Regions from separate parts of the Floccifex sp. genome, predicted to be linked through region 4. Evidence: a T-box and tRNA genes for the amino acid it is inferred to sense, from the RefSeq annotation. Region 4 holds a T-box; the other regions hold tRNA genes.
The links. The T-box of region 4 lies ahead of leuS (leucine--tRNA ligase). A T-box ahead of a tRNA ligase gene usually reads a tRNA of that ligase, here a tRNA-Leu.
Positions count from the first base shown of each region.

Region 1: it encodes a tRNA-Leu, which carries the amino acid that the T-box ahead of leuS (leucine--tRNA ligase) is inferred to sense. The anticodon was not compared.
Region 2: it encodes a tRNA-Leu, which carries the amino acid that the T-box ahead of leuS (leucine--tRNA ligase) is inferred to sense. The anticodon was not compared.
Region 3: it encodes a tRNA-Leu, which carries the amino acid that the T-box ahead of leuS (leucine--tRNA ligase) is inferred to sense. The anticodon was not compared.

Region 1 is NZ_JBJEEX010000113.1:16,233-23,719, forward strand. Features, by position in the region: gene ACI313_RS06580 (O-antigen ligase family protein) at 1-1,007, opposite strand, end outside; gene ACI313_RS06585 (glycosyltransferase family 8 protein) at 1,049-1,834, opposite strand; tRNA gene ACI313_RS06590 (tRNA-Thr) at 1,897-1,972, opposite strand; gene ACI313_RS06595 (hypothetical protein) at 1,997-3,238, opposite strand; gene ACI313_RS06600 (hypothetical protein) at 3,340-3,579, shown strand; tRNA gene ACI313_RS06605 (tRNA-Leu) at 3,621-3,704, shown strand; gene ACI313_RS06610 (SGNH/GDSL hydrolase family protein) at 3,722-4,216, opposite strand; gene deoC (deoxyribose-phosphate aldolase) at 4,213-4,905, opposite strand; gene ACI313_RS06620 (NUDIX hydrolase) at 4,958-5,524, opposite strand; gene ACI313_RS06625 (TrkH family potassium uptake protein) at 5,526-6,854, opposite strand; gene ACI313_RS06630 (dipeptidase) at 6,851-7,487, opposite strand, start outside.
Region 2 is NZ_JBJEEX010000127.1:12,361-19,847, reverse strand. Features, by position in the region: gene ACI313_RS08430 (aminopeptidase P family protein) at 1-1,024, opposite strand, end outside; gene ACI313_RS08425 (winged helix-turn-helix transcriptional regulator) at 1,084-1,275, opposite strand; gene carB (carbamoyl-phosphate synthase large subunit) at 1,431-4,640, opposite strand; tRNA gene ACI313_RS08415 (tRNA-Leu) at 4,759-4,845, shown strand; tRNA gene ACI313_RS08410 (tRNA-Leu) at 4,947-5,033, shown strand; gene ACI313_RS08405 (hypothetical protein) at 5,090-5,293, opposite strand; gene ACI313_RS08400 (GNAT family N-acetyltransferase) at 5,298-5,843, opposite strand; gene deoC (deoxyribose-phosphate aldolase) at 5,974-6,651, shown strand; gene ACI313_RS08390 (class I mannose-6-phosphate isomerase) at 6,648-7,487, shown strand, end outside.
Region 3 is NZ_JBJEEX010000119.1:2-3,054, forward strand. Features, by position in the region: gene ACI313_RS07490 (hypothetical protein) at 264-908, opposite strand; tRNA gene ACI313_RS07495 (tRNA-Leu) at 1,191-1,274, opposite strand; gene ACI313_RS07500 (formate--tetrahydrofolate ligase) at 1,358-3,028, opposite strand.
Region 4 is NZ_JBJEEX010000006.1:2,479-9,965, forward strand. Features, by position in the region: gene ACI313_RS00300 (MBL fold metallo-hydrolase) at 1-560, shown strand, start outside; gene ACI313_RS00305 (ATPase, T2SS/T4P/T4SS family) at 656-1,630, shown strand; gene ACI313_RS00310 (hypothetical protein) at 1,530-2,543, shown strand; gene comGC (competence type IV pilus major pilin ComGC) at 2,552-2,848, shown strand; gene comGD (competence type IV pilus minor pilin ComGD) at 2,826-3,209, shown strand; gene ACI313_RS00325 (competence type IV pilus minor pilin ComGF) at 3,320-3,712, shown strand; gene ACI313_RS00330 (hypothetical protein) at 3,681-4,070, shown strand; T-box leader at 4,096-4,287, shown strand; gene leuS (leucine--tRNA ligase) at 4,316-6,730, shown strand; gene ACI313_RS00340 (lipid II:glycine glycyltransferase FemX) at 6,799-7,487, shown strand, end outside.

The sequences.
Region 1 (7,487 bases), on a different contig from region 4:
TATAATCGCAAACAATCTTTTCCTATTTGTTTAATAGCCAAACCAATTAAAATGACTCCCACAATTCCATATGACAACACAGAATCGATATATATATTATGAGCATGAGGTGCTACGTGTCCGTTATATATTTTATAAGCAACTGAATAACCAAATGGACCTAGCCCAAAAATAGGATGGTCTTTAATTGCCATCCAGGCACATGACCATATTTTAAAACGAGAACCCACTGTTTTTAAATCATCTACTCTTGGAATCAAAGATGGATCATAAATTATAATGCCAATGGCAAGCACTATACAAATAATAGATAAAATAGACCATTTATATTCTTTTGAAAAGAAAAGAAATACAGGTACCATCACGACAAATGGAAGAAGAGCTGCTCTACATCCCGTTAAATACAACATAAAAAAATCAAATAATCCTATAACTACATAGATTGCCTTTTCTTTCCATTTTTTTACTTGCACAAATCTGAACATACAACAAGTAATCAAAAACTCTAACATCATTGCATAATAATTCGCATTTAAAAATGTTGATGAAATCCTTCTTTTCGGAGAATTAAATATATGAAAAGTAAAGAATGAATAATCATTTATTCGCGAGATATTCCAAAATTGTGCTAATCCGACTAAATTAATAAACAAAGACATCCAAATCATCATTTCAATAATTAACCCAAATAAGTTTTTATTTAAATGCTGACGTACAAAAGAAATATATAAAAACACAAAGAATAAACCTATAGCTATTCCAATTCCATATAAATTTTTGTAGAAAACACTTACAACAAAAGAAAGTGCAGTAAGCAATAACAAATACTTAGCACCTGGCATTTTTTTAACATCAGCTTTTAATTCTTTTTTTCGATATGCGTATATAACAATTCCCACTATACAAATAGCATGAATAAAAATATTCATAAAAAGTAAAAAGAAACTGACAAAAATTAATTTTTCTTCTTCACTTAATGAAGAAAATCTACTTTTAAAATGTAACATAAAAAAAACCCCTTATTGGAGTTTTAACACAAAAGAGACAATTAATCCATTAATTCTTTATAAAATATTCCTAAATTTCCTTTATAACGATCTGACCAAGGTTTATTTCTACCGCAATAATGGATAATAACACTATGTTCACGTATCCAATCTAAATCAATTTTTTCGGTTGGATGCTTCATATTATACACATTCACCATGCGATCACTTAAATTATAATAACGATAATCCAATAACTTTGTTTTATCTCCATATAAAGCACTTAATACATCTTGATCAAATAAAATCATTCTATTTTTATTTTGTTCAACGAATGATAAAATATGTTCCCTATTTACAATCTTTCGTAACATTTCTAAATTCATTAACAAAACACCAGTATTAATATATGGATTTGTTTCTTCCATTTTTAATCGTTTAGAATTGATTTTTGTCATCATTACATCCACATGGGTACAAGCACAATACGCATTTCCCTCAAAATCCGTATCATATAATTCTTTTAAAGACTGAATTACAACAATGTCAACATCCATATATAAAATTCGATCAAGATCCTGAGGCAATAAATCAGAGGCAAATAAGCGATAATAAATTTCTAATGGATAACGATTCGATATAGGAAACGATGAAAATGTTGATTCATCCACATAAATAAAATGAAAACGTTGGTTTGGAAATGTTGCCATCATATCTTGTTGACTTTCTAAAGAAATATCATGGTGTAAAATATAAAAATCAAAATCTTCATCAAAACGAATCATGGAAGAAATACAATTTTTTGTTAAAGATAAAAACTTTTCATTTATTGACAATAATATATTCATGTATCAATTTTAACATAACTATAATAAAAAAACCAATGATATATTCATTGGTTTATAAACAATGGTGCCGACTATAGGACTTGAACCTACGACCTACGCGTTACGAGTGCGTTGCACTACCAACTGTGCTAAGTCGGCATAAAGGATTGTATCATACAATCCTTATTCTTGAATTTGAGCTTTTAACGAATCAATCTGTGATTGCAATGAATTAATTGTTTGTTGCGTTTGCGTAATCACACTATTATTCGTATCAATTTGACTTTGGATATCAGCTACATCCAAATTATTTGTTTTCGCATATGCCAAATCAGATTCTAATGAATCTGCATATGTTTCCAATTCTTGAAGATTTGCCTTTTCACTATCTAATTGTTCTTGTAAAGAAGCAATTTGAGCTTCATTTCTTTGTTTTAAGATTTCGAAGTATTCTGAATACAATGAAGTATATGATTTTGTACAATAAGTACGAGCAACATCATCAATTTTCTTTTGAAGAACAGAATTTAAATCATCATATGTTGCTTTATAGTTGATAACACCTAATTTTTGTTCATCACTGTAACTGTCCCATGCTTCTAAATATGCTTTTAAAGACTGGTATCCCTCATTCGATTCATCTTCTAATTCTTGTTTTAACTTTTCAAGTTCAGAAATCAAACTTGTATATGTTTTTCCAACATGGTCTTTATCTTTAAAATAAGCATTCAATTCATCTTTTTGTTTATCTAATAACCCATCATAATCATCTTGCATATCAAGCAACTCAAGTTTTTCTGAATCAGACATCATATCAAATTCATCAGCATAATCTACTAAACGATTATAGGCATCAATTTGTTCTTGGGAAGCAACATTTTGAGGATCATATACATAAATTTTATAAGCATATCCTCCCATCAGACAAACACCTAAAACAACTAAACACATAATGATTTTGGTTGTTTTTGAAATTCTACTTTTCTTTTTTTCTTTTGGTTTATCTTCATCTTGTTTTACAACTTCTTCTTTTTCAGGTTCTTCCTGTTCTTTTATTTTTTCTTCAACTTGATTATTTACATCTGAATTCAAAATATCTTGAACTGCCTTTAAAGAAGCATCCTCATCTTTTTTAAACAAATTTTCCGTTAATTTTGGATCCAATGTTTTGTCTAATTCTTCTTTTAAAGAATACTCTTTTTCTTCTTCTTGAATTGTTTTTTGTCCTCGCTCTTTACGAAGCATGTCCAATGCTGATGACATTGTTTCTTCTTTTTTTAATCGTTCCAATTCCGACATTGGTTTAGGACTCGCATCTTCTTCTAAATCTTTATATATAGCCATTTCGGTCTTCTTATCAAGTAGTGCTTTGGCGAAATCATCTATTTCTTCATATTCTTGCTTTTTTCTTCCAGCTCTTTTCACTTTGATTCCCCCTTAGAATATATTATACAAAAAAATAAAAAAATTTGAAGGGATAGTGCTTAATTATTGAAAACAATTTGTTTTTTAACTATAATTTAAGCATGACTGAAGATGAATTAATTAAAGAATTGGCTGAGCCAATCATAAAACAAATTGAAAAAATTGCACAAGAACATGGAAGTGAACTACCTGCCATTCCTCGTGTTGAATTTGTAGTAGATCCAAATAGTCTACCTAAAACAATTGAAGGTGTCGAAATCACTTCTGATTTGCTAAAGAAGCTGCAAGAATATCTTGAAGATGAAATCGAAATGATTTGTGCACCAACAATTTTACATTAATGCTTGCATCCCTTTTAATTTGTGATATAATTATTAGGCATCCGGGTGTGGTGAAATTGGCAGACACGCTAGACTTAGGATCTAGTGCCTAAAGCGTGCAGGTTCGAGTCCTGTCACCCGGACCATTTAAAAAAATTAGCTCTTACTTATGTAAGAGCTTTTTTATTTCCTCATTTATATATATTCCAAATTGTTCATGCCCCTTTTGACTGAAATGAATACCATCATATGCCATATCTACTTTTATACTTGGAATACAAGGTACTCCCAATTTCTGATATAGATCATTTAATGCAATGCATTTTTCTTTAAATTCTTTCATTTCAATAATTACAGGACAAATAATTACTGCTTTCCCATTCACATTTGACAAAAAATCTTTCATTTCTTTTATGATTGTACTGACACTAAAATTTTGTAAAATATCATTAGTTCCTAGCATTATAAATACGGAATCATATGCATTTGGAATGAAATTTACGATATCAAAAACGCGTTGCCCATTTACGCCTGCATTTTCAAAAGTACATCCTTCGATATTTAAGTAATCTGTCCAAACTTTAGCATATCTTCTTCCTAAATAATCCGATGGATCAAATCTATATGTATTGGAATCTCCTATTATAATATATTTCATAAATTTAAAATTTTAGGTACAGAAACGCAATTCACACCTAATCGTTGTATTCCCAGGTCAATTAATTCTAAAAAATGCTCGCGTGTTCGAATACAACCGCTTCCTTTCACTTTAATTTTTCCTTGAACTTCATCCATCATTATTTGAATTACTTCATTCGTAGCTCCAACATTTTCATGCCCCGTTAAAAAGCCTGTACTTGTCTTAATCCAATCGGCATTTCCATTTATAACGGCATGACATGCCTTGCGAATTTCTTGTTCAGTTAGTGCATCTGTTTCAATGATCACTTTTAATTCTTTATTCTTTTTGTGACATACATCTGCTACAGCTTGAATTTCTTTTGTGACTTGATCATATTTACCAGATCGTATTAACCCATAATTGCAAACCATATCCACTTCTCCCACATCTTCATATTCTAATACGATTTTTGCTTGAGCAACCTTAGAAGCAAGCGAACTTGTCCCAAATGGAAAATCACACGTTGGTCCTAGTTTAGTTTTTGTTCCTTTCACTAGCGGTGCACATAAATCCATATAAGCTGGATTGATACAAATTTGTGCAACGCCTAATTCAACTCCTTTTTTACACAAATCATAAATTTCATCGAGTGTATATTCAGGTTTCAATACACTATAGTCAATATAGCGAGCCAATTGTTCTTGACTCATATCTTGTGCTTTCATATGTTTTCCTCACTTTATATTGTCATCATATCACAAAAAAAGAGAATCACATCTATTGATTTATGATTCTCAATTTATTATTTAATTTAGTATAAACACGCTCGATCATCCATTGTTCATTTGAACAAGTCAAAACATCTTCTAAAGAAAACCATCGCACATCTTTATTCTCACAAGGATTACACTGAAGTTTTTGCGATTCACTTGCTTGTAGTAAATAAGTTATATTTAAATGAAGGTGACTAGAAACATATTGATTATTTTTTAAATGTCCATCAACTGTTAGTACCTCAATAGAAAATATTTCATTTCTTAAGGGTTCAACCGATTTCAATCCACTTTCTTCTTTAACTTCTTTAATTGCGACTTCTAGACAATTTTCATTGCCATCGTTATGACCACCTAGCCATGCCCATGAATCATAAATATTGTGATAAGCCATTAAAACTTTATTCCTATGTTCATTCACAACCCAGGCACTGCTAGTAATATGACACAATTCATTTGTTCTATAAAAAATATCATTTTGATTTTTTAAACAAGACAATATAATTTTCTTGTCTTTTTGTTCTTGTTCATTGTACGGCTCATAAAGCGATAATTCACTTACTAAATCCATATTAACCAACAGTTACCTTTTCTTGTGGAAGCTTAGAATATGATTTAACTTTTGAAACTGTCGCATAAATGAAAGTTAATCCTCCTACTCTTCCTAAATACATCAAAATAATCAAAATAATATGACTTGCACTTGATAAAGAAGCTGTAATTCCCATTGACAAACCAACAGTACCCACAGCCGATGCACTTTCAAACAGGCAATCTAATATTGGTAAATTTTCAATAACACTGATTGCGATTCCACCTGTTAAAAATAAAAATAAATACATCATAAAAATCGCAAGAGCATTTAGTACAATTTCATCAATAATACGACGTTTAAAGACGGTAACATCATGTCGTTTAAAGAAAATCGCAAAACTAGCTAAAACAACGATTGAAAATGTTGTGACTTTCATTCCTCCAGCAGTCGAGCCTGTTGCCCCTCCAATAAGCATCATAATGATCATAATCAAACGACTCGCTTCACTCATTCCATTAAAGTCGACAGTATTAAATCCTGCTGTACGAAGCGTTACAGATTGAAACATGGAAACCCAAAATCGTTGTCCAACTGTTAAATCTTTAAATTCATGGAAAAAGAAAAATAAAAAAGGAGCAACCAATAATATCGCTGTTGTCGTTAAAACAAGTTTTGATTGTAACGAATATTTTGAAAATTTAAACTTATGACTTTGAAAATCTCTCCATGTGATAAAGCCAATTCCACCAATTATAATTAACAAACAAATCACAATGTTTATTAATGGATTGTATGCATACATGCTTAATGAAGAAGGCGTATTAGGTGTAGAAATTATATCAAACCCCGCATTACAGAAAGCCGATACAGAATGGAAAAGAGCATACCATATTCCTTTTAAAACACCATAATCAGGAATAAACTGAAAACAAAGTAGGATCATTCCAATGAATTCAATCACAAAGATACCTTTCACAAAAAATTTAGAATATCGAATAATTCCACCTACATATGGAGCCGATACAGATTCTTGCATTAAAGAACGTGAGGTAATTCCTATTTTTTTGCCAGATACAATCCCAATTAATATAGCCAATGTGATAACTCCCATACCACCAATTTGAATCAAGCACATGATGACAAAGTGTCCAAACATTGTCCATGCCGTTGCTGTATTATTAACTACCAATCCAGTAACACATGTTGCACTTGTAGCAGTAAATAGTGCATCCAGAAATGAAACACCGTTTGTTGAAGAAATAGGAAGCATCAATAACAGCGTTCCTGTTAAAATCACAAAAAGAAATCCAAAAATAATGATTCTTGAAGCTGTCAGCGACTTCTTAAATTTTAGCAATTTACTCATTTTAAAACCTCTGAATAAACACGAAGAGCATTTTTGTAAAATATCTTTTCAACTTCTTCGTTAGTAAAATTCGCATCGTATAGCGCTTGTTCTAGTAATGGCATTTGCGATGCATCCCCAATTTCACATTCACAATTGATGCCGTCAAAATCTGTTCCTAAAGCGATAACATCAATTCCAGCTAAATCTTTAATATATTTAATTTGGTCTACCATAGCTTCAATTCGACTTGGTCCATTAGGTTTATCATGAAGTTCAAGGAAATCACCACAGAAATTCAATCCCATTACTCCTCCTCTTTCTTTCAAAGCTAAAATCATATCATCTGATAAATTACGAGCAACCGGACACATAGCTCGTGCATTGGAATGAGATGCGACGAATGGTTTAGTAGTATGATCGTATACATCCCAGAATCCCGCATCATTTAAATGTGAAACATCAATAATCATTCCTAGTTTTTCCATTTCAGCTATATATTCCATTCCAAATGGCGTTAATCCATTAACACTGTCTACTCTTTGAAGTAAATTAGGTACATTCGAATCTAAAAAATCAGGGTTCATCAATAAATTAGGATATCCAATTCCATTTTCATAATTCCATGTTAAGGCAATCATACGAACACCCATA
Region 2 (7,487 bases), on a different contig from region 4:
ATTTCTTAGAAGCACTGACTTCATCAATTTCCATTTTACCTACGTTTTTCTTTAACCAGTACATAAACTTAGTCATTGCTACGCCATCTTTAATGTGTGCCCATTTCGTATTTTCAAGTTCTACTTCATTTTTAATTGCCTTTAATAAAATGATTGGACTCATTTTAAGAACTTTTGTTTGTGTTAAAGACATTGCGATTCGTGAGTTACAGCTAGTTGGATCCAATAAAACAGGTCCATTCATTTTTAATACATCTTCATAAATTTGATTGTAATCACATACTGTCACATTAGCTTCTTCACATTTTTGTCGACTCACTTCATCAAATCGACTTTGATTAATGTATAAATAAGCATTATCCATTGTTACCATCGCATAAGACATTGGTAAAGGTACATTTTCAATATCACAAGCACGAATATTATATAGCCATGCTACTTCATCAATCTTAGTAATGACATACGTATGAGCGTGTTCTTTTTCCATTTCTTTTCGTACCATATCAAGTTTTTGGCTAATTGTACGGCCAGAATATTTTTCATCATAATAGAAAGTCTTGGCATGAGGCATTTCAGGACGGTTTGTCCATACTTGACTAACTAAATCAAGATTCACTTTTAAGTTTAATCCTGCATATTCAAAAGCACTTTGATATTTTAAAGCGTCATTATAGCTAATTGTTCTTCCATCAAAACCAACGTTTTGTCCTTTTGTAAGATTAGAAACAATATATTCTTCAATAGAAGGAACACCTTCTTGACCTTGTTTCATTAAATCAATACCAGAATCTTTTAATTCATTTTCAGCTTGAATAAAATAACGTCCATCTGTCCATAAAGCAGCTTTTTCTTCTAATACAACAAGTACACCTGCACTTCCTGTAAATCCTGAAAAATACTTACGTGCTGCAAAATAATCCGCAACGGTTTCCGTATCATGGAAATCACTTGTTGGAATAATAAAAGCTTGAACGTCTTCTTTTTTCATTTCATTTCTTAAAGCAATCATTTGTTGTGAAATCATATAACATCCTTCTTTCTACAGAAAAGTGTACAACAAATTACATCTTCTGTCATATTTTTTTAGTTTGAAATAATTTCAACTTTACAATTTTCTAATTCAATTCCTCCATTAATTCCTGTAACAGATTGAAATTGAAAACCAGCAGCTTCTAATTCTTTTCTATATTCTCTAATATTACGAACATTGGTATCCAATTCTTTTGCCAATTCAATAGATGTCATTTTTCCATTTTTACTTAATAAAATAAGCATTTTTATACATTTTCCACAACGAGTCATATTATCTTAAATACATTTTTTTAAATGTATTTCCTCCTTTTCTTTTTACAAGATTAGGATACATTTTTAATTGACATAATACATGTCAATTAAAAATGCTCTTACCAAAATAAGAGCATTTTTAAAAACTATTTAATATGTTTATGATATTCCTGTAAAGACATTACATCATGACGACCATGAATCTTAATTTCACGAATTCCTTGTAAACTTGCTTTAGCTGCTGCCATATTTGTTACATATGGAATATGCATCTTAATAGCCGATTTACGAATATAACTATCATCATGAACACTTTGTTTTCCACCTGGTGTATTAATTACTAAACTAATTTCACCATTTGTGATTAAGTCTTCAACATTAGGACGTCCTTCTGACATCTTATTAACAAATTGAACTGGAATATTATGTTCACGGATCATTTTACAAGTATTGCCTGTTGCCACTAATTCGAAACCAGCATCGTAATATCCTTGTGCTAAAGGAATTAATTCATCTTTGTCACGATCATTAATTGAAATCAAGACTTTTCCTTTTGTTGGAAGTTGTGTTTGTGTTCCTTCAATAGCTTTGAAATAAGCTTCTCCAAAAGAATGACCTAATCCTAATACTTCTCCTGTTGAACGCATTTCAGGACCTAAAACAGGATCGACTTCTGGGAACATATTAAATGGGAATACAGCTTCTTTAACTCCAACATGAGGAATTACTTTTTCTTTTAATGATGGTACCGGTGATTCATTTCCAGTTAATGGGCAAGTTACAATTTCTGTAGCTAATCTAACCATGTTAACATTACATACCTTTGAAACTAGTGGTACAGTACGACTTGCTCTTGGATTTGCTTCAAGAACATACACTTTGTCATCAGCAATGGCATATTGCATGTTCATTAATCCGCGTACATTCATTTCTTTAGCAATCTTCTTTGTATATTCTTTAATTGTTTCTAAATGACGGAAAGGAATATTTTGGCTTGGTAACATACAAGCTGAATCTCCAGAGTGAATTCCAGCCAATTCAATGTGTTCCATAACAGCTGGTACAAACACATTTTCTCCATCACTAATCGCGTCCGCTTCACATTCCAATGCATTTGATAAGAAACGGTCAATTAAAATAGGACGATCTGGTGTTACTCCAACAGCAGCTGCCATATATTCTTTTAAATCATTGTCATCATAGACAACTTCCATTCCTCTTCCACCAAGTACATATGAAGGACGAACCATCAATGGATAACCAATTCGTTTTGAAATTGCTAATGCTTCTTCAACATTAACAGCCATTCCTGATTCAGGCATTGGAATACCTAATTTTTCCATCATACCATTGAATAAATCACGATCTTCGGCCATATCGATTGTTTCTGGTGTTGTACCAAGAATATTTACTCCATTTTTCTTTAGATCATTTGCTAAATTCAATGGTGTTTGACCACCGAATTGAGCTATAACACCTAATGGCTTTTCTTTTTCATGAATACTCAATACATCTTCAAGTGTTAAAGGTTCAAAATACAATTTGTCTGATGTGTCATAGTCAGTAGACACTGTTTCAGGGTTACAGTTGACAATAATTGTTTCAAATCCTAATTTCTTTAACGACAAGGCTGCGTGTACACAACAATAGTCAAATTCAATTCCTTGTCCAATACGGTTTGGACCACCACCTAAAATCATAACTTTAGGTTTATCTGACACTACATCATGGTCTTCGGCATTATATGTAGAATAGTAGTATGCATTATCTTTTGTACCTGAAACGTGTACTGGTTGCCAAGTTTGAACAATTCCATTTTCAATTCTTTGTTTACGAATTGAGTCTTCTGATACATTTAAAATTTGTGATAAGTATTTATCCGAGAATCCATTTTGTTTAGCGTGACGCAATACATCAACTGGAAGTTGATCATATTTTACAAGTTCTTGTTCTTCATCAACTAATTCTTTCATTTGTTCAATGAAATATGGCTTAATCTTAGTTAAATTATGTAATTCTTCAACTGTAGCACCTTTACGTAATGCTTCATACATAACGAATTGGCGATGACTAGTAGGTACATGAAGTTCATTTAATAATTCTTCTTTCGTATAAGAATCATATTGTTTAAAATGTCCTAGACCATAGCATCCAGTTTCAAGTGAACGAATTGCTTTTTGGAAAGCTTCTTTATATGTTTTTCCAATAGCCATTACTTCACCAACCGCACGCATTTGCGTTCCTAATTCATCTTTGGCTCCTTTGAACTTTTCAAAAGCCCAACGTGCAAATTTGATTACTACATAATCTCCATCAGGTACATATTTATCTAATGTACCATATTTACCACATTCAATTTCATCTAAAGTTAAACCAGCTGCTAACATACTTGAAACAAGTGCAATTGGGAATCCAGTTGCTTTAGAAGCAAGTGCAGATGATCTTGATGTACGTGGATTGATTTCAATAACACAAATTCGATCTGTTTTTGGATCATGTGCAAATTGAACGTTTGTACCACCAATGACATTAATGGATTCAACAATACGGAAGGCCATATCTTTTAAGCGGTCTTGTACTTCTTGTGAAATAGTCAACATTGGAGCAGAGCAAAATGAATCTCCAGTATGAACACCCATTGGATCAATGTTTTCAATAAAACAAATAGTGATCATGTTGTTCTTCGCATCGCGTACTACTTCAACTTCTAATTCTTCCCAACCAAGAATTGATTCTTCAATAAGACATTCATGAACTAAACTTGCTTGTAGACCACGGGCAACAACAGTTTTAAGCTCTTCAACGTTATAAACAAGGCCACCTCCGGCTCCTCCCATTGTATAAGCAGGACGAATAACGACTGGATATCCAAGTTTAGAAGCAATTTCAACTGCTTGATCAACGGTATTCGCAATCTCTGAACGTGCCATTTCAATTCCTAAAGCATCCATAGATTGTTTAAACGCAAGACGGTCTTCACCTTTTTCAATGGCATCAACTTTAACACCAAGAACTTCTACATCATACTTTTCTAAAACACCTGCTTGACTTAATTCTGAACACAAGTTCAAAGCAGATTGTCCTCCTAAGTTAGGAAGCAAAGCATCTGGTCTTTCTTTTTCGATAATTTGTGTTAATCGATCTACATTTAATGGTTCAATATAAGTCACATCGGCAGTATCTGGATCTGTCATAATTGTAGCAGGATTGGAATTCACTAAAACAATTTCATATCCCAATTTTTTTAGTGCTTTACAAGCTTGCGTACCTGAGTAGTCAAATTCTGCTGCCTGTCCAATAATTACAGGTCCAGAACCAATAACTAAAATTTTGTTTATGTCTTCTCTTTTTGGCATACTTAATCTCCTATTTATTTACTTATATTATACAGAAAACAGAACAAAACTAAAAAAAAATTTATTAAAATTTTATTTGCTTTTAAAAAATAATTAGTATATACTATTAAAGTCAGTTGGGGTCGTGGCGGAATAGGCAGACGCAACGGACTTAAAATCCGTTGGTGGTAACACCGTGAGGGTTCAAGTCCCTCCGTCCCCACCATTTTGATTGAAACAAGCGAAAGCTTGTTTTTTATTTTATTAAATTATTTTCAATTTATATTTGCAATTCTAAAATAATCATGTATAATGATTAAGTCAGTTGGGGTCGTGGCGGAATAGGCAGACGCAACGGACTTAAAATCCGTTGGTGGTAACACCGTGAGGGTTCAAGTCCCTCCGTCCCCACCATTTTGATCAGAACAAGCGAAAGCTTGTTTTTTTATTTATATACAAAAAAATTGAAGCTATTTCACTTCAATTTTTGCATTTCGAATATGTTTTAAATATTTATCAACATCTTTGATTTGATAATCTTCTAAAATTTGATTTAACGCTGAAACTAAATCTTTAATCGTTTCCGTTAATTTTTCTATAATATTCGATTGTTTATTTTTTAAATAAGCAATATATAAAGCCTCTAATATCGCAATAATCCCAATTGCCATCATAAAATCACTTCCTTAACAATTCTGTAATTACATTCCAATCTTGTTCAACTTCTTGTTCTGATTTATTTTTTGTTTCTCCCAAAAAAGGTGTGAACCCCATTCGATTCAATAATTTAATTTCTTCCAAGGCCTGCGTATTCACTTTCGCACATAAAGGATATCTTGTTTTCATACGATCAAATTGTTTACAAATACGTGAAACCATTGCCCTTCCAATTCCCTTATGTTGATGTGCTTCTTTAACAGCCACAAAAGCCAAATACAAACACGCGTCTTCATCTTGGCAAAGACTTGCACAAGCAACAAGTTCATGTTGATATTCTACTAGTACACAATGTTCTTTAAATATCGTTCTTTGTGCTTGCATAATTTGATCTATATTAAAATTTACATTTAGTTCATCAAGTAATTTTTGTACTTTATCTTGATGTTGGTTTGTAAAAGAAACATATTGATACCCTTCAGGAAGATTCATTTCTTTTAAAATTGTTTTTTTAGGAATAATCATTTCTGCATCTATTGAAGGAATAGCTAAATTTACTTTTGACATACATGCCTCCTATGACTGAAAGTATACTAAACTTTTATAAAAAAGCAAATTTTCGTTTCTTTTAAATGTTATAACATTTTCTTGCTTTTTTTATTTTTTTGTCTTAAAATAACCACGGAGGCTAAAACATATGAATAAAAAAGAACTTGCAAAATATTTTGATCACACTTATTTAAAACCATATGCGACAAATGCAGATTTAAAAAAATTATGTGATGAAGCTAAAGAAATTGGTGCATGTATGGTAGCTATCAATACAACATGGACTAAGTTTTGTAAAGAACAATTAAAAGATACAGACATTCATGTCGGAGCAGCTATTTCCTTTCCTTTAGGACAAGCAGGTTTAGCAAGTAAGATAGCGGAAACCAAAATTGCCATTGCTAATGGTGCAGATGAAATAGACTATGTCATTGATATTGGCCAAGCTAAAATGGGTAATTGGAATTATATCAAAGAAGAAATGGAAGCCATTGTTAGTATTTGTAAAGAACACAATGTGATTAGTAAAGTAATATTTGAGAATTGCTACTTAACAAAAGAAGAAATTCGTCAAGTTGCCTTAATCGCCAAAGAAGTACGTCCTGATTTCATTAAAACATCTACAGGATTTGGAACAAGTGGTGCAACTGTTGAAGATGTAAAATTAATGGTTGAAACAGTAGAAGGACAAGTCAAAGTAAAAGCTGCCGGAGGAATCCGTGACTGGGCTACATGTAAAGCAATGATTGAAGCTGGGGCTAGTCGCATTGGTACTTCAAGTAGTCTTGTGATTTTAGAACAATTTGAAAAGGAGAATCAACAATGAAACCTTTGCTTTTAGAACCAATTCCAGATTATACAATTTGGGGTGATAATCATATTTCTAAAGCACGTGGATATGATAAAAATTATGGAACATGGTGGGAAGTCTCAGCACATCCTTATTGTACAAATAAAATTCGAAATTTAGAAAACACGACTCTTCAACAAGTAATCGACAATGACCCAGATAACATTCTAGGTCATGGATATACTCTACATGAAATGCTTCGTGTTGCGTATTTAGACGCCAAAGATGCGCTAAGCATTCAATGTCATCCATATGATGAATATGCTCTTAAAACAAGTAACGACTATGGAAAACACGAAAGTTGGTATATAGTCGATGCCCTTCCTGGTGCAACATTAGTAGCTGGTACCAAAACAAATGATAAAGAAGTCATTCGTAATGCTGTTGAAAATGGAACGCTTGAACAATATCTAAATTATATTCCTGTAAAAAAAGGTGATTATGTCATTATTCCAATGGGAATGCTTCATGCTTTAGGAAAAGGAATCTGGGCAATTGAAGTTGGTACTAATTCCAATACAACATATCGTTTCTACGATTATAATCGTAAAGATGCCAATGGAAATGGACGTCCTTTACATTTAAAAGAATCATTTGATGTTACAGATTTTAACTTACAACCTACTTTTGTGCCTGCTAATAATAAAACACATCAATTAGGTGATACACCTTATTATATTGTTGATGAATTATATCTTGAATCCGATACCGTCATCGAAACAAAAGACTCTTATTTTTTATTGTCTAATATGGGAGATGATGCGATAATTATGTGGGAAAATGAAACAATTGTTTTACCTAAATATGATTCT
Region 3 (3,053 bases), on a different contig from region 4:
CTGTGGTTGGTTTATCTCCAACTGAATTAATGCCATGCCCGGCACACAAAATAGAAACCAGTCTTTAATAAAGGACTGGTTATTATCGTTTTGAATCAAACACTTTATATATTAAATAAAGACCAATTATTCCACAAATAATTTGTGAACAATAAAAAGCATGTAACATTATTTCTGACCAATAATTAGGAAATCCCCACAATTTTCCGGTGTAAATAAAAGGAAAAAAGACTATAATGAGTCCAATTATAATTTTGATTTTCTTATCTGTATCCATAACGATATCCACTCCTAATTATATAATCATAATAACTTGTTGTCGTTGAACAATTAAAGTTTACGCTTGTGACTTCATCTATACCAATATTGACTGTAACACCTGTTGTAGTGGTTCCATTATTATATAAACTACCATAGACATAGTAATAATATCGTCGATCTCCTTGTAGATTAATTTGCACTGTGCCACCAAACTGTTTCATTTGTGGACCGTTATTCGTTTCAATATTAATTATAATTATTTCTTGAATATGTCTTTGCGAAGTTGTGCCTGCATAAGAATAATAAACAAATAATTTAGCTGGATAACTATAATTATAAGAATTCACATAAATACGATCTTCCCAATAACTTAAAGCTCTGACTTGATTTAGTGCTTGTTGATATGTTTCTTGATTGATTCCATACGTTAGTTCATTATTATTTTTTAAATGTGATGAAACCAAAAATTCTTCTGCTTCATCTAAACTACACTCATTGATATCCGATATTTTATTTATTATTTCTTCGTAGCTTACTTTTCTTCCGTTTGCTTGATGATCAATAATGAATTCATTCGCTTTTATATTTATAGAGAAAAAAGATAAACAAAGAACGAAACATACTAAATAGTTTAATAGCTTTTTCATAAGCATTTTCCTTTCTAGCCATTTTGATTAAAAAATCTATAATAAACTAGAATGGCCTAAATTTTTTTATTATAGATATATAAATTCACTTCCCATCTCAATCAATATCCTTTCCTATTTATAATTTTATATTACTTAAAAAATATAAAAAAACATTCTTATAATTACAGTTTATACATGATATAATAACATTTGTAAGAGATAACTATGTTATCTTTTTTTATTTATAATTCTTTTCAAAATAAAAAAAGAATTAGATTCATTTCTAATTCTCAAATACAATGGTGCAGGAAATGGGACTTGAACCCACACGGATTGCTCCACTACCGTCTGAAGATAGCGTGTCTGCCATTCCACCACTCCTGCAACTATTATTCATTATATCACAAAAAGGACCAATAATAAGATTGGTATCTTATTATTAGCCCCCTTTCCTATAAAATTAATAATTAGAATAATCCCGTGATTTTTCCGTTTTCATCAATATCCATATTTAATGCACTTGGCACTTTAGGAAGACCAGGCATTGTCAATACTTTACCTGTTAAGGCAACAATGAAACCAGCTCCTAATGAAGGACGAAGTTCACGTACCGTGATTCTAAATCCTGTTGGACGTCCCATGATTTTTCCATCATCTGTTAATGACATTTGTGTTTTAGCCATACATACAGGAAGTTTATCCCATCCTTGAGCTTTGAATTTTTCTAATTGTTCTTTCGCTTCATCCGTAAAATCTACTCCATCAGCTCCATATACTTTCTTGGCAATAGTTTCAATTTTTTCTTCAATAGATTGATCTAAATCATATAAAGGTTTGAAGTTATTTTCTTGATCACATGCCGCAATAACTTTTTGCGCTAAATCAATAGCTCCATCCCCTCCTTTTGCCCATACTTGTGATAAAGACATAGGATGATTGTGTTCTGTACACCAATTTTCTAAGGCTTCAACTTCAGCTTTTGTATCTGTGGCAAATTCATTAATCGCAACAACATATGGTAAACCAAATTGTTGAACCGTATCAATGTGTTTCGCTAAGTTTTCACAACCTTTTAATAAAGCTTCTACATTTTCTTCTTTTAAGTCTTCATAGCTTACTCCACCATGTTGTTTTAAAGCACGAATTGTGGCAACAATAACTACAGCATTTGGATGTAAGTTTGCATAACGACACTTAATGTCTAAGAATTTTTCTGCTCCTAAATCAGCACCGAAACCAGCTTCAGTAACTGTATAATCCGATAAACGAAGCGCTGCTTTAGTGGCAATGACACTATTACATCCATGGGCAATATTGGCAAATGGTCCACCATGAATTAATACAGGATTATGTTCAAGTGTTTGAACAACATTAGGAAGGATGGCATCTTTCATTACCATGGCAAGAGCTCCTTCAATTTTTAAATCACGAACATAAACTGGTTTTTCATCATATGTATATGCCACTAACATATTTCCAAAACGTTTCTTTAAATCCATTAAATCATCAGCCAAACATAAAGAAGCCATAATTTCTGATGCGACAGTGATATTGAATCCATCTTTTCTTTCTACACCATTGACTTTAGCACCTTGCCCAATGGTAATATCACGTAAAGTACGATCGTTCATGTCTAAACAACGTTTGAAAGTAATGGTTTCCGGATTAATATTTAATTCATTTCCTTGGTAAATGTGATTATCCAAGATAGCACTGACTAAGTTATTAGCACATGTAATGGCGTGCATATCCCCTGTAAAATGTAAGTTGATATCTTCCATAGGAACAACTTGCGCATATCCTCCTCCAGTAGCTCCTCCTTTAAGACCAAAAACAGGACCTAATGAAGGTTCACGAAGTGCCATCATCGTACGTTTTCCTAATTTATTTAAGGCATCTCCTAATCCAACGGTTGTTGTGGATTTTCCTTCTCCAGCTTTTGTTGGATTAATTGCAGTAACTAAAATTAGTTTTCCCATTTTATTGTTTTCAATTTGTTTTAAATAATCAAAAGACAATTTTGCTTTATATTTTCCATAGTGTTCTAACTGATCTTCTGGAATTCCTACTTTAGCTGCTACTTTTTCAATTGGTTCCATCACACATTCTTGTGCAATCTCTAAATCACTTTTTGCCATGTTTTTTCTCCTTTTAAAAAAAAGG
Region 4 (7,487 bases):
GTTATATAATCATTGAAAACAATCATGCTTTAATTGTTGATCCAGGAGATAGCTTTGATATTGAAGCTATTATGGAACAAGAAAAATGTGTTGTTGATGCCATTTTATTGACGCATGCACATTTTGATCATATTAATGGATTAGATAAATTATTAAAAATTGTTTCATGTGATGTTTATTGTAATCCTAATGAATTTTCATTTTTACAAGACGCATCTTTAAATTCATCTTCTTTGTTTATGTATCCAATTACATCTAATGCTCAACCAAAAGCAATTTTAGAAGGAAAACAAAGAATAGGTAATTTTGAAGTGGAAGCAATTTATTGTCCTGGTCATTCTGTAGGTTCAACTGTATTTATCATTGGAAGTCTATTGATTACAGGAGATGTTTTGTTTAAGGGTTCCATTGGAAGAACTGATTTACCAACGGGTTCTTATACACAAATGAAAGAATCAATAAACAAATTAAAGGCTTTAAAACTAAATTATCATGTTTTACCTGGACATGGACCTTTATCAACTCTTGATGAAGAAAAAAGAGAAAATCCATATCTTTAATATTAAAAATGCATACTTTATCAAAAATAATGATGAAGTATGCATTTTTTTTAAATTTATTTTGCGTTTTTTAATTTTTTTTCGAATTATATAATATGGAACAATTATTAAAAGACTTAATTCAATTTGCTCTTGAAAAGAAATGCACTGATATTCATTTCGTATTAAAAAATCATCACTTAGATATTACCTTTCGAACGGAAAAAGGATTAGAAACGATTATACAAGATATATGGAATGAAAATTTCTTTGAATATCTAAAATTTAAAGCTAATTTTGATTTAACAAATCCTTTTCTTCCACAAAGTTCTCAATTTGAAATCAATTCGATATCCTGTCGTTTTAGTGTCATTATTAATTTATCCATTCAAACTGGGGTTCTAAGAATTTTAAATCAAAAACAAAACTTAACTATTGAACAGTTATGTCATGATCAAAAAACAATTGCAGATTTTTATTCATTTGTGAATAAAAGAAGTGGTTTGATTATTTTTAGTGGACCAACGGGTTCAGGAAAAACGACAAGTCTTCATGCAATTTTACATGAAATAAGTGTTAGAGGACTTCATAAAGTAGTAAGCTTAGAAGATCCTATTGAAATAAGAGACGAAAAATATCTGCAATTACAAATCAATGAGCAACAAGGCTTTACATACGAAAAAGGAATTGAAGAATTATTACGACATGATCCAGATGTTATATTCATAGGAGAAACAAGAAATTCATACACTGCTAAAATGGTTTTAAGAGCGTGTTTAACCGGGCACTTGGTATTTACTACGATACATGCGAAAAATGGAATCGAAACAATAAATAGGCTTATTGATTTTGGATTGCCTTTGAAAGAACTTGAAATGGTTTTAACTTCTATTGTTTCTTGTCGTCTATATAATTCAATCTATGGAAAGGAGTGTGTTTATGAAGTTTTATCAAAAGAAAATCTTGAGTTCGTCATTAAAAACAGAAAATATGAAAACCAATTTTCAACACTTAAAAGAAAAATTAAAAAAAATCTTGATGACGGACTTATCATTGACCAGCAAGCTGAATACGACTTGTTTGATTTATGATAATGAAATTCAACAATTTTATTGTCTTTTAGATCATGGTATCAGTATTACAATGATGATTGAATTATGTTTTCGTAATCATGAAGCCATCTTAAAACAATTGCAACAAGGTAAACCATTATCGGAAATATTTTTGTTTAAGAATAAGCGGTTTAATCAATATTTTAAGTTTTATTCATCTTTTTTATCGATTAAAGATAGTCTAAAAAATACGTTTTATATGGTTGAAAATAGTGATGGTTTAATACAAGATTGTTTCAAGAAAATGATATATCCTTTATTTATTTTTATATTTTGTTTTGTGATGATTTTATTTCTTAATGATGCGATTTTACCTTATATGGAATTTATGAATACCAATCAAAGTGATGTTAACGTATTATTCATTATGAAATATATTTTTTATTTAATTTTCTTTTTTCTAATTGTTCTTAGTTCTTTGTGTTTGATTCTATATAAAACCAATTCTTTATCTATTCTTATAAAAAAATCTCAATTTATGAAAATGATTGTGACACATCAATTTAGTTTTTTACTCGCAAATGTGATTGATACTGGTTTAACTACTAAAACTTGTTTTGAATATCTTCATACTTTAAATTCTTCTTTTATAAGATTAATAAGTGAAGATATATTTAATGGATTAAAAAAAGGTCAAAATATCATTTCAATCTTAAATGAAAATGAATTTCTCGATAAAGACTTTATAAAATACTTTCAAACGGGTTCTTTAAATGCGAGTTTATCTGAATTATTAAAAGTTTATGCACAACAAACGAGTTTAAAAATAAAACGAATTATACAAAAGGCAACAACTGGAATACAAATTTTTTCTTATGCATGTGTTGGTATGATTGCGATATATGTATATCAAGTTATGTTGTATCCGTTGAATATGCTGAGTGGAATGTAGGTGAGAAAATGAAAAAAAATGCGTTTACGATTCTAGAAATGATGATTGTGTTATTGATTATGGTTATATTGTTGTTGATTACGCTTCCAAATATACAGCAAAAAGAAACGATTATTCGATCTAAAGGATGCCAAGCACTTATTGAAATTGTGAATAGTCAAATATTACTTTATGAAATAAATGAAGATGAAACACCTATAACGGTAGAACAATTAATTGATGAAGGATATTTAAAAGACGGACAACAGAAATGTCCAAATGGAAAGGAGATAGTAATAATAGATGGACAAGCACAAAGTTCATAATGGATTTACAATTGTAGAAATGTTGTTTGTTTTGTTGATTGTGTGTATGTTTTCTATTCCTATTCAAAAACCCAAAAGTTCATTGACAATGTTTATGAAACAAATGATGGCTTATTCTATAACAATGCAACAAAAAGCATTTGAAACAAAACAAGAAGTAAATGTGACTATCAACAAACATAATGCGCTTTTTGATGAGTATAGTGTAGATTATCCTTCTAATATTTCGTGTACACCAGTTTCGTTTCATTACAATGAAAATGGAAATATATCAAAAGCTTTAACGTTATCGTGTTATGAAGAAAATAAACAAATGAAATTAATTTATCAATTAGGTTCGGGAAGAGTACGATATGAATAATGGTTTTAGCTTAAATGAGGCATTATTGTCTTTATTTATTGTTACGATTTGTGCGCAACTCATTTTGTCTTGTGTACATGTTTTGAAGCAACAAGAGGATTTAATAATTAATGAAAAAATCGAAAAGAAATGGTTTTACACTGATTGATTCTTTGCTTTCGTTATTGATAGTTGCGATTGTATCTTTGTTGTGTATTATGATGTTAGATGTGACTAAAAAAATCTTGATATTTGATTCATCACATCAAAATCAATATGCTATTTTACAATTGCGTCAAAAATGTGCGATTAGTTCTGATGTATATGTTGATGAGGGGCGTTTACATTTGATTGAAAATCATAAAGAAATATATTTAGAATATGATAATCATCGTCTAGTACAAAGAGATGGATATGTAATTTGGATGGAACATATAGAAGATGCTTATTTTTATGAAATTGATCATCAAATTTATTTAAGGTGGATTTATGATGAAAAAGAATATAATTCACAAATCAGTTAATGGATATTCTTTATATATGTCATTAATTGTATTATTTCTGTTGATACAGTGTGTTAGTTATATAAGTGTTTTGTGCATGCAATCTGTAGAACTCATGAAGTGCAATAAACAATCAATGATTGATTTGGCAATTATTTCTCATGCTAAAGCAATTATAGAAAATAATACAATGATAAGAGAATGTAATTTTGATTCCAGTCAATTAATTTTAAAAAAAGAAGTAGAAGTAAATGATAAGAAAACAATTTTAAAAGATTGTGATACTTATATTCAGTGTATATATGAAGGATTAGAATACCATATATATTACGACGAAATGTCAATTTCTGGTCTTGAAATCTTTAAAATCGTTGACTAGTAAAAAAAAAACGGTAAAATGGTACATGTAGACGATGAATTAGAGTAGTAAACATGAAATCTGCTTAGAGAGACAATGGTTGGTGGAAATTGTACAGAGGAAATGTTGAACTTGCTAAGGAGTTGGTAAGTAATGTTACCCGTAATTCTTGCGATAAAAGAATAAAAGTGTTCCAATCGGAAAACTAAGGTGGTACCGCGTTTATAACGTCCTTAGATAGGGCGTTTTTTTATTTAGGAGGAAACATGTATAATCATCAAGAAATTGAAAAAAAATGGCAGAAATACTGGGAAGATAATGAAACATTTAAAACAGATGTATGGGATTTTAGTAAGCCTAAATTCTATGCATTAGATATGTTCCCTTATCCTTCTGGGGTTGGACTTCATGCCGGGCATCCAGAAGGATATACAGCAACGGATATTGTTTCTCGTATGAAACGTATGCAAGGATATAATGTATTGCATCCTATGGGATATGATTCTTTTGGACTGCCAGCTGAACAATACGCTGTTCAAACAGGAAATAATCCTAACGGATTCACACAAGAAAATATTGAATACTTTACTAAACAATTAAAAGAATTAGGATTTGATTACGACTGGAGTCGTATGATTGCCACAAGTGATCCTGAATTTTATCATTGGACACAATGGATTTTCAAACAATTATACGAAGATGGATATGCTAAATATGTTGATATGCCTGTAAACTGGTGTGAAGAATTAGGAACTGTTTTATCCAATGATGAAGTAATCGATGGAAAGAGTGAACGTGGAGGATATCCAGTTGTTCGTAAAAATATGAAACAACTATGTATTGATCAACCAGCATTTGCCGAAAGATTGTTAGAAGGTCTTGATGAAATTGACTGGCCTGAATCAACAAAAGAAATGCAAAGAAATTGGATTGGTCGTTCTACAGGGGTTGAAGTTGAATTCCAAATTGTTGGCGGAGGAAAATTCTCAATCTTTACGACTTGTATTGAAACAATTTATGGTATTACTTTCATGGTTCTAGCACCAGATGGTGATTTAGTTCAAGAATTAATGCCTCGTATCAAAAACCAAGAAGAAGTAAAAGCATATATTCAAGAAACAATTTCAAAATCAGATATGGACCGTACTGAATTAAATAAAGGTAAATCTGGTTGTCGTTTGGAAGGAATTAAGGCAATTAACCCAGTAAATGGTAGAGAAGTTGAAGTATTTATTGGTGACTTTGTTTTGGCAAACTATGGTACTGGAGCTGTTATGGCTGTTCCATGTCATGATCAACGTGACTTTGAATATGCTGTTGCTCACAATATTGATATGATTCAAGTTATTGAAGGTAGAGATGTGAGTGAATGTGCTTTCGAAAAACAAGACTATCTTGGAAAAGGTTGTAAATTAATTAATTCAGAAGAATTCACTGGCTTAACTGTTGAAGAAGCTAAAGTTGCAATTACTAAAAAATTAGTTGATATGGGTATAGCCAAAGAAACAGTTAATTATCGTTTCCGTGAATGGATTTTTGCTCGTCAACGTTATTGGGGTGAACCAGTTCCTATTGTTCATTTAGATAATGGGGAAGATATGGTTCTTTCAGATGACGAATTACCATTAATTTTACCAGAACTTGAAGATTATAAAGGACACAATGGACAAGCACCTTTAGAAAACGCAACAGAATGGAAAGATTATAATAAAGATGGAATTCATGGTAAACGTGAAACTAGTACTATGCCTGGAAGTGCAGGAAGTAGTTGGTATTATTTACGTTATATTGATCCACATAATGATGAAGAATTCGCAAATTATGAATTATTAAAACACTGGATGCCAGTTGATTTATATGTTGGTGGACCAGAACATGCTGTAGGTCACTTGATGTATGCTCGAATCTGGAATAATTATTTGTATGACAAAGGATTGTCTCCAGTTAAAGAACCATTTAAAAAATTAGTTCACCAAGGAATGATTTTGGGTGAAAATGGTATCAAAATGGGTAAACGTTACCCTGAATACGTAGTTAATCCTAGTGACATTGTAAAAGAATACGGTGCAGATACACTTCGTTTATATGAAATGTTCATGGGGCCTCTTGAAGCAAGTAAACCATGGAATTCTAAAGGTGTTGAAGGTGCCAAAAAATGGTTGGAACGTGTTTATCGTTTATTTATCGAAAGTGGTAAAGTTGTAGATACAAATTCACATGAATTAGATCGAATCTATAACCAAACAGTTAAGAAAGTCACAAATGACTTTGAAACATTAGGATTTAATACAGCTATTAGTCAAATGATGGTATTCATTAATGAATGTTATAAAGTCGAAACTGTATATAAACCATATGCGGAAGGTTTAATTAAAATGTTAAGTTGTATTTGTCCTCATATTGGTGAAGAAATGTGGAACTTGTTAGGACATGATGATACAATCGCATATGAACCATGGCCTACTTATGATGAATCAAAATTACAATCAAGTACATTTACTTGTGTTGTTCAAGTTAATGGAAAAGTTCGTGGTAAATTTGATGCGGATGTAGGAACAGAAGAAGAACAATTAAAAGAACAAGCTTTATCAATTGAAGCGGTAAAAAAACAAATTGAAGGAAAAACAATTCGTAAAATTATCGTGGTAAAAGGAAAAATTGTTAATATTGTCGCAAATTAGGTGTTATTTTAACACCTTTTTTTCAAAAATGAATTATACTTTATTTAATGTAGATTGGTAGGTTATATATGTATTTAAAACCCATTGATGCAAACTTATATGAATCCTGTTTAGAAAAATATCCATTTCAGAATTATGAACAATCAATATATGCAGCAAATAAATTAATCGACGAAGGATATGCTATTGAGTATTTAGGATATTTTAATCAAGAAGAATGTTTAGCATGTTGTATGATTGCAACTTTGCCTATTATGAAAGTGTTTAAATCAGCTTGGATTCCTAAAGGAATGGTAATTGATTATACCGATAAAGCTTTGTTGCAATCATTCACAAGGGCTTTAAAGAGTTATTTGTATGATTTAAAAGTTATTTATTTAGAAATAGATCCTATGATTTATTCTCAACAACGAGATAAAGATGGAACTGTTGTGCCTAATGGATTAAATAATTTTGAAATGATTGATAATTTGATTTCATGTGGCTTTGAAAAACAAGAAGACAGCTCTCATTTTATTTCGGGTATTGATTTAACTTATCGAACTTCTGATGAAATATACGAAGAATTTTCTAATTCAACTTGTCAAAATATTCAAATGGCAAAAGCCATGGGAATTAAGGTTAAAGAAATATCGAATGAAGATGTGAACTGGGAAGAAGTTGAACACATGAATAGATTTTTTAACAATCAAATTCATGTATTGGTTAGTTATAAAGTTGATGAAGATACGCAACAAGAGATTTATTTAGATTATTT